One region of the Bacillus sp. Brlt_9 genome, then DNA from elsewhere that is predicted to be linked to it. Evidence: riboswitches for the same ligand, from Rfam matches in the RefSeq annotation. Region 1 holds a riboswitch; each other region holds the start of a gene.

What was found. A riboswitch is a leader RNA that binds a small molecule or an ion and turns the genes downstream of it on or off. The one in region 1 is predicted to bind S-adenosylmethionine.
Region 2: linked by a shared signal. The riboswitch ahead of mtnW (2,3-diketo-5-methylthiopentyl-1-phosphate enolase) and the one ahead of VF726_RS28930 (ABC transporter permease) in region 1 are both predicted to bind S-adenosylmethionine.
Region 3: linked by a shared signal. The riboswitch ahead of VF726_RS17500 (M20 family metallopeptidase) and the one ahead of VF726_RS28930 (ABC transporter permease) in region 1 are both predicted to bind S-adenosylmethionine.

Annotation. Positions count from the first base shown of each region.
Region 1 covers NZ_JAYJLO010000014.1:25,011-27,286, reverse strand. Annotated here, with positions in the region: gene VF726_RS28935 (ABC transporter permease) at 1-210, opposite strand, end outside; gene VF726_RS28930 (ABC transporter permease) at 228-1,145, opposite strand; SAM riboswitch class I at 1,280-1,385, opposite strand; gene VF726_RS28925 (DUF3951 domain-containing protein) at 1,555-1,770, shown strand; gene VF726_RS28920 (hypothetical protein) at 1,789-2,276, opposite strand, start outside.
Region 2 covers NZ_JAYJLO010000002.1:783,179-785,454, forward strand. Annotated here, with positions in the region: gene mtnW (2,3-diketo-5-methylthiopentyl-1-phosphate enolase) at 1-870, opposite strand, end outside; SAM riboswitch class I at 935-1,040, opposite strand; gene VF726_RS10425 (pyridoxal phosphate-dependent aminotransferase) at 1,105-2,276, opposite strand, start outside.
Region 3 covers NZ_JAYJLO010000004.1:194,702-196,977, reverse strand. Annotated here, with positions in the region: gene VF726_RS17505 (AAA domain-containing protein) at 1-1,026, shown strand, start outside; SAM riboswitch class I at 1,102-1,203, shown strand; gene VF726_RS17500 (M20 family metallopeptidase) at 1,292-2,276, shown strand, end outside.

The DNA of each region.
Region 1 (2,276 bases):
ACTCGCAGTAAATGACGTTAAACTTTCGCCAATTAGTGAGAAAATAATAATTAGTAATAGCGTCACTGCCCCTAAAACTGCTATAGGGTTTGATATAAACTTGCGAAACACTTCCTTCTTTCGGCTAATTGTTTGCTGCTCTTTATTTATCGTTAATTCTTTTTTCTCTTCATTCGTTAATAACTGTTTATTGATTTCATAAGCTCCCATTTAAATGTCCCCCCTCCTTACGTAATAGAACGAATACGTGGATCAACAATACGGTGAATAATATCTGTAATGAAAATACAAGAAATTAATAATGCACTATAGAAAATCGTCGTTCCCATAATGACCGGATAATCCCGGTTAAAAATACTATCTACGAAATATTTTCCTAGACCAGGAATGGAAAATATTTTTTCAATAACGAAAGTCCCTGTTAAAAGTCCAGCCATTAAAGGCCCAACAAATGTAAGAACTGGAACAATTGCATTTCGAAGGGCATGCCTTATAATAATCTTCTTAATTGGTATACCTTTCGCTCTTGCTAATTTAATATAATCACTCTGCAATACTTCAATCATATTAGAGCGAACAAATCTCGTAATAACCGCGATTGGCCCTAACGCTAATGCGAAGGATGGCAATACGGTATGTTCGAATGTGCCCCAAGACGCTACTGGTAACAGTTCAAACTGTATAGCAAATACTTGTATAAATAATGGTGCTAAAATAAAACTTGGAATAGATATACCGAGAATGGCAAGTAAGCTCACACTATAATCAATTACTTTCCCATGATATAGGGCTGCAAATGTACCTGCTGCAATTCCGACTAATAATGAAATAATAAGTGCTTGTAAACCAATAATCGCTGAAGGACCAAATCCTGTCGTTATAATTTCTGATACACCTTGACCTGTGGATTGAACAGATTCACCAAAATCAAAATGAACTACGCCGTCTAAATAAGCGACATATTGATTCCATAACGGTTCATCGAGGTGATACTTCGCTCTCATGTTTTGTATCACTTCTTCAGGAAAGATTTTCGCATCTGATGAAAATGGATCCCCCGGAATAATATGCATAATCAAAAATGTTACTGTCGTAATGACCCATAGCGTGAAAACCATAACCGATAGTTTTTTAATAACATACACTTCAATAACCCCCTAAACAAATGAATTTACTTTGTTTTAATGACATATTTGTTCCTATTACCTTTCCGCTTCTTAAAATACAAAAAGCCTTGATCTTAAAAAATAAGATCAAGGCTTAATAAACGAAGGCCCATCACTTATCTTTCAAGACTTGCTTGCTGGAATTAGCACGGTGTTCATCTTACAGAACCCGCTGCTGAGGTGTCATAGGGCCAGTCCCTCTACCTCTCTGGATAAGTAAATTGCTATATTATTATTTGGTTCAAATTGTATATTTCGAATTATAATTCTGAAAAAATGAAAAGTCAATCAAATTGGATATATTTAGAAAAATCAGTTTTTAATGTCATTTATCGAAATTATAGTTTTCACTTATACTAAAAAGAAATACTGTTAAAGGAGTTATAAGATGGATCCCTTACTTCTTGCTACTATAGGATTACCCTTAACAATCGTTATACTTGTCATCATCGGCTTCTATAAACTCTTTATTAAAAAGAAACATATCACTTCTTTTTATACTCCATTCGATAATATTACCGGTCAAACCATTTCTGAATTTCACGAAGAACAGAAGGTATTAGTATCCGAGGATGAAGACGGAGATGGTAAGAAGAAAAAATAACCTTGCGCGTGCGCAAGGTTATTTTTTCGTTTCTGCTTGAAAACGTTTATAGTATGTCGATGCTGTTGAAAAATTAATTTCTATATCACGAATCAAAGATGAATCTTCTTCTTTAGCTAACTTCTGTAATTTTTTCATCGCTTGTTCTGCTTCATTTAAGAAACCAACATACATTTCATGTTCTTGTTCTTTCGACTTCGGCACACGAATTTCTTTACGTATGTGATCTATATCTTCTAACATGCCCGTTGTTACCTTCTGCACGTCTTCTTTATATTTAGCATTCGTTATTTCCTTACCGCCCTTTTCTTTTGCCACTTCCCATAACTGTAATGCTTTATTAATTTCTTTATTCATTTTCATATCGTATTTTTCATGTACTGCACGGTATTCTTTCATCTCTTCTGTTTGCTCAGTAGATTGCTCTACCTTTTCTTTCGGTTCTTTCGTATCTTTATTTCCATTACATCCCGCTAAAAGGATCATACTTCCCATTACAGCAATAC
Region 2 (2,276 bases), on a different contig from region 1:
TAATAGCTTTCCGAGTAATAATGGAGATGAAATTCCATATAACTTGGATGCTGAGTAAGCACCACTTACAGCAGGGTGTGCCATAATAGGAACCGGGATTTCATCATCTTCTGCAAGTGATTGTAGTACATCTAGTCCGTAAGCAAATACGTTAAATAATAGAATATCAGCCCCAGCTTGCACTGCACGTTTCGCATTTTCTTTTAAATCAAAAGTTCGTCCTGTTAAATTTACGGCATATAACGTTTTATGCCCGTATGTTTCATATACGGATTGTAAAACTTCTTTTCCAGATGCAATGCGTTTCGTAAGTGGTGTTAATGTATTCTCAAATAATATCTCATCATCTTTTACGATATCTACACCACCACTTGCTTGATCGCGTAATTGCGTTTTTAAATACCCAATATTTCGTCCAATCATCCCTTTAAAAATACTCATTAAAAGAGGACGTTCATGCACTTGTAAAAGGTTTCGAATACCATCTATGCCGAACTTTGGGCCAGGAAAATGTTTTTTTAACTCGTCTGAAAAAGTTAAATCAATTAATTTCACTTCGCCATCAAGTGATAGCTTTCCGAATGTAGTTGTTAAAATTGCTGGTAAGTCTGGACTGAAATTTAATAATGGATATTCGATTTTAATAATCCCGCGTTTTACTTTTTTACGTAAATACAAATTGGTATGTTCGTGTTCAGCTAATTCCTCAACATGAATGACGTTGCCTTTATGCTGTTTTAATTGTTCTTGTAATAAATGTGGTAAATGTGTCCAAGAGCCAATTGTTAAACCGAGTGCAATTTGCTCAGCCTTTTTTTCTAAGTTATGTGAATCATCATGGATTAAATATGTCGCTATAATTCCGCTCATTGTTATAACCTCCTAGTTAAATAAAAAAACCTCTCAGCTAAGGAGAGGTTTTTTTACAACCAGCTCCTTATCTGTCAGCGTAATGCTGCGAGAATTAGCACCGTGTCTACAATTGTAGATCGGTTGCCGGGTTTCGTCGGGCTCGTCCCTCCACCTGCTCTTGATAAGAAGTATTTAGAAATGTTTAAATTTTTAAGATAACTGAATTTTGTCAGATATTTTTCATGTTGTCAATTACTTTTTGAAAAAATTCAATTTATCAATTCGATTAATGGCTTCTCGTAATCTATCTTCTGTATGCAAGAGACCAACACGGACATACCCTTCGCCATGTTCACCAAATCCAACACCAGGAGCAACTGCAACATGTGCTTTTTCTAGTAAAATATCAGCAAATTGCTCAGAGGTATACCCTTTTGGAACAGGAAGCCATGCAAAGAATGATCCTGTTGGAATGTCTACATTCCAACCAATTGAGTGACAAGCTGAAATAAGAGCGTTTCGTCGAGATTCGTAACTATTTACAAGGTCTATTACGCAAGACTGTGAACTTAATAGTGCTTCGCGGGCAGCATCTTGAATTGCACCAAAAATACTAACATACATATGATCTTGTAATAAGTTAATGGTTTCAATGACACTTTCATTCCCTACTGCAAAAGCGATACGCCACCCAGCCATATTGAAAGTTTTCGATAGAGTATAAATTTCAATTCCTGTATCTTTGGCACCGTCTGCTTGTAAGAAACTCACGGGCTTTTGACCATCAAATCCAATAGCGCCGTAAGCAAAATCATGAACGACTAATATATTATGTTTATTAGCAAAATGAATGGTTTCATCAAAGAAATCTTTTGATGCAGTAGCACCGGTCGGATTATTTGGATAGTTTAAAAACATTAATTTTGCACGCTCGGCAATAGAGTCATCAATTTTCGTATAATCGGGTAAAAAATTATTTTTTGCAATAAGCGGCATTGTTTCAAATTGTGCTTTTGCTAAAGCAACTCCTGATAAATAATCTGGATAGCCTGGATCTGGAACGAGAATCGTATCACCAGGGTTTGTAAAACAAACTGGTAATTCTACTAATCCAGCCTTTCCGCCAAACAAAATAGCAACTTCTGTTTTTGGATTTACTACTACATCATATTCACGTTGATAGAATGTTGCCACGGCTTCTTTTAAACTTTCATGTCCGCGAAATGGCGGATATTTATGATGAATGGTCTTTTCTGCAGCATCTTGTAACGCTTTTACGATATGCTGCGGTGTTGGTTGATCTGGATTACCTTGACCTAGATTAATAACATCGTGACCAGCTGCTACGACTTTGTTAACTTTTGCAACAAGTGAAGCGAAAAATTGTTTTGGCAATGATGTTACTATCTCAGAAGGTTGAAATA
Region 3 (2,276 bases), on a different contig from region 1:
GCGGATATATCTAAGTTTACGAATTCGTTTATTTATAAAAATAGAGTATACGACCATCCGTCTGTTTCAGAGCGTAAGGAAATTGCGCAATTGCAGCCGTTTGCAAATGAAGCGAGTGTTTTATTCGATACGAGCTTAATGGGCGCCTTTTCGTTAAAAGACGCTGCATCTGGTTCTCGTTTTAACATTATGTCTGGTTTAGTAGCGATGCAAATGATGTTAATCGGACTGCTAGACGGTGTTCAATCGATCGGTATTGTTACACCTTACAGAGCCCAATCCCGCTTTTTATCAACATGTATTAGAGAAATGTTGCAGAAAACGAAGTATCGTCACATACCTGTTTTAGCGGCAACAGTTCATAAGTTTCAAGGTTCTGAAAGAGATATGATGATTTTTGATACAGTGGATAGTTATCCGCAAGAACGTCCTGGCGTGTTATTCTTTGACCATAAAAATCATCGCCTCGTCAATGTAGCGGTAACGAGAGCGAGAGGAAAGTTCATTCAATTATCAGATTGCCATTATATGCGTAAAAACTTATCGAGAAAACAAGCGTTATCACAATTAACAGCTCATATAGAACGTCACGGAGATGTGTATGATCGCACGACATCAAGACAATTGTGGGAGCGAAAAATTTCGAAACGTTTACGCTGGTATATGGAAATGAATCTTGAAGAGCCGAAAGGGTTATTGAAAGATATTTTAGCCGCAAAACGAAAAATTATCATTTCACTTCCAAGTACAAAACAAGTGGATAAACGAGTATGGCAAGCGTTAATGCGTAAAAATGCGCAAATAACAGTGTATAGTGATGGACCAGTTCCATTAAAAAATGTAAAGTTACAAAGACAAAACAAAGCATTCCCATTTATCGTAATCGATGATGAAATCTTCTGGGCAGGCGCACCGCTCACATCTCAAATGATGTTTGAAGGTAGTACGGAATTTCCGTACGTATGTGCAAGACTGCAAGCACCAGAAACAATTGGTGTATTAAAAGGATTTTTAGATATTCGGTAAATTCGGATAGGAATTCCTTGACTTTTACCTGGAATGAACTTAGAATGAATGTAATTTAATATAATTTTATGAAAATTCTTATCACGAGAGGTGGAGGGACTGGCCCTATGATACCTCGGCAGCGGATTCGTTATGAATACTGTGCCAATTCCAGCAAGGTAACTTGAAAGATAAGAAAGAAGCTCATTTTGACTGTATATACAGAAGCCTCTTTCTATCTTTTAGAAAGAGGCTTTTTTACGTGAAAATAAAAGGAGGAAGAAAAATGGGAGCGACAGGAGTAGCGTCACAAAGAAAAACAATTGAAGAGAGTATCGAAAGAAATAAGGAAAAGTACATAGAAACAAGTCATGATATTCATGCGAATCCGGAGATTGGTAACCAAGAGTTTTATGCATCTAGAACACTAAGTTTATTACTAGGTAGTGCAGGATTTCAGTTGCAGCACAATATAGCTGGACATGAAACGGGATTTATCGCGCGGAAAAGTTCAGGGAAACAAGGACCAGCAATCGCATTTTTAGCGGAGTATGACGCTTTGCCAGGACTAGGTCATGCGTGTGGTCACAATTTAATTGGCACCATTAGTGTTGCAGCAGCAATTGCATTATCAGAAACGCTTGAAGAAATTGGCGGGGAAGTTGTCGTGTTCGGAACACCAGCTGAAGAAGGAGGACCGAACGGTAGCGCAAAATCGAGTTATGTAAAGGCAGGCTTATTTAAAAATATTGATGCGGCGCTTATGATTCATCCGAGCGGAAAAACAGCGACAACGAGTCCGTCATTAGCAGTCGATCCACTTGATTTTCATTTTTACGGAAAAACAGCTCATGCTGCAGCTTCACCTGAAGAAGGGATTAACGCATTAGATGCGGTTATTCAGCTTTATAACAGTATTAATGCACTTCGTCAACAACTTCCGTCAGATGTGAAGATTCATGGCGTTATTACAGAAGGAGGAAAAGCACCTAATATTATTCCTGACTACGCCGCAGCAAGGTTCTTCATTCGTGCAGCAACGCGAAAAAGATGTGCGGAAGTAACAGAGAAAGTGAAAAACATCGCACAAGGGGCAGCGCTAGCAACAGGTACGAAAGTAAAAATCCATCAATTCCAAAATGAGATCGATGAATTACTCGTAACAAAAACATATAACGACATCGTAGCGGAAGAACTAGAATTACTAGGTGAAGAAGTAAATCGTAAAGAAAGACTTGGCATTGGTTCAACCGATGCAGGAAACGTTAGCC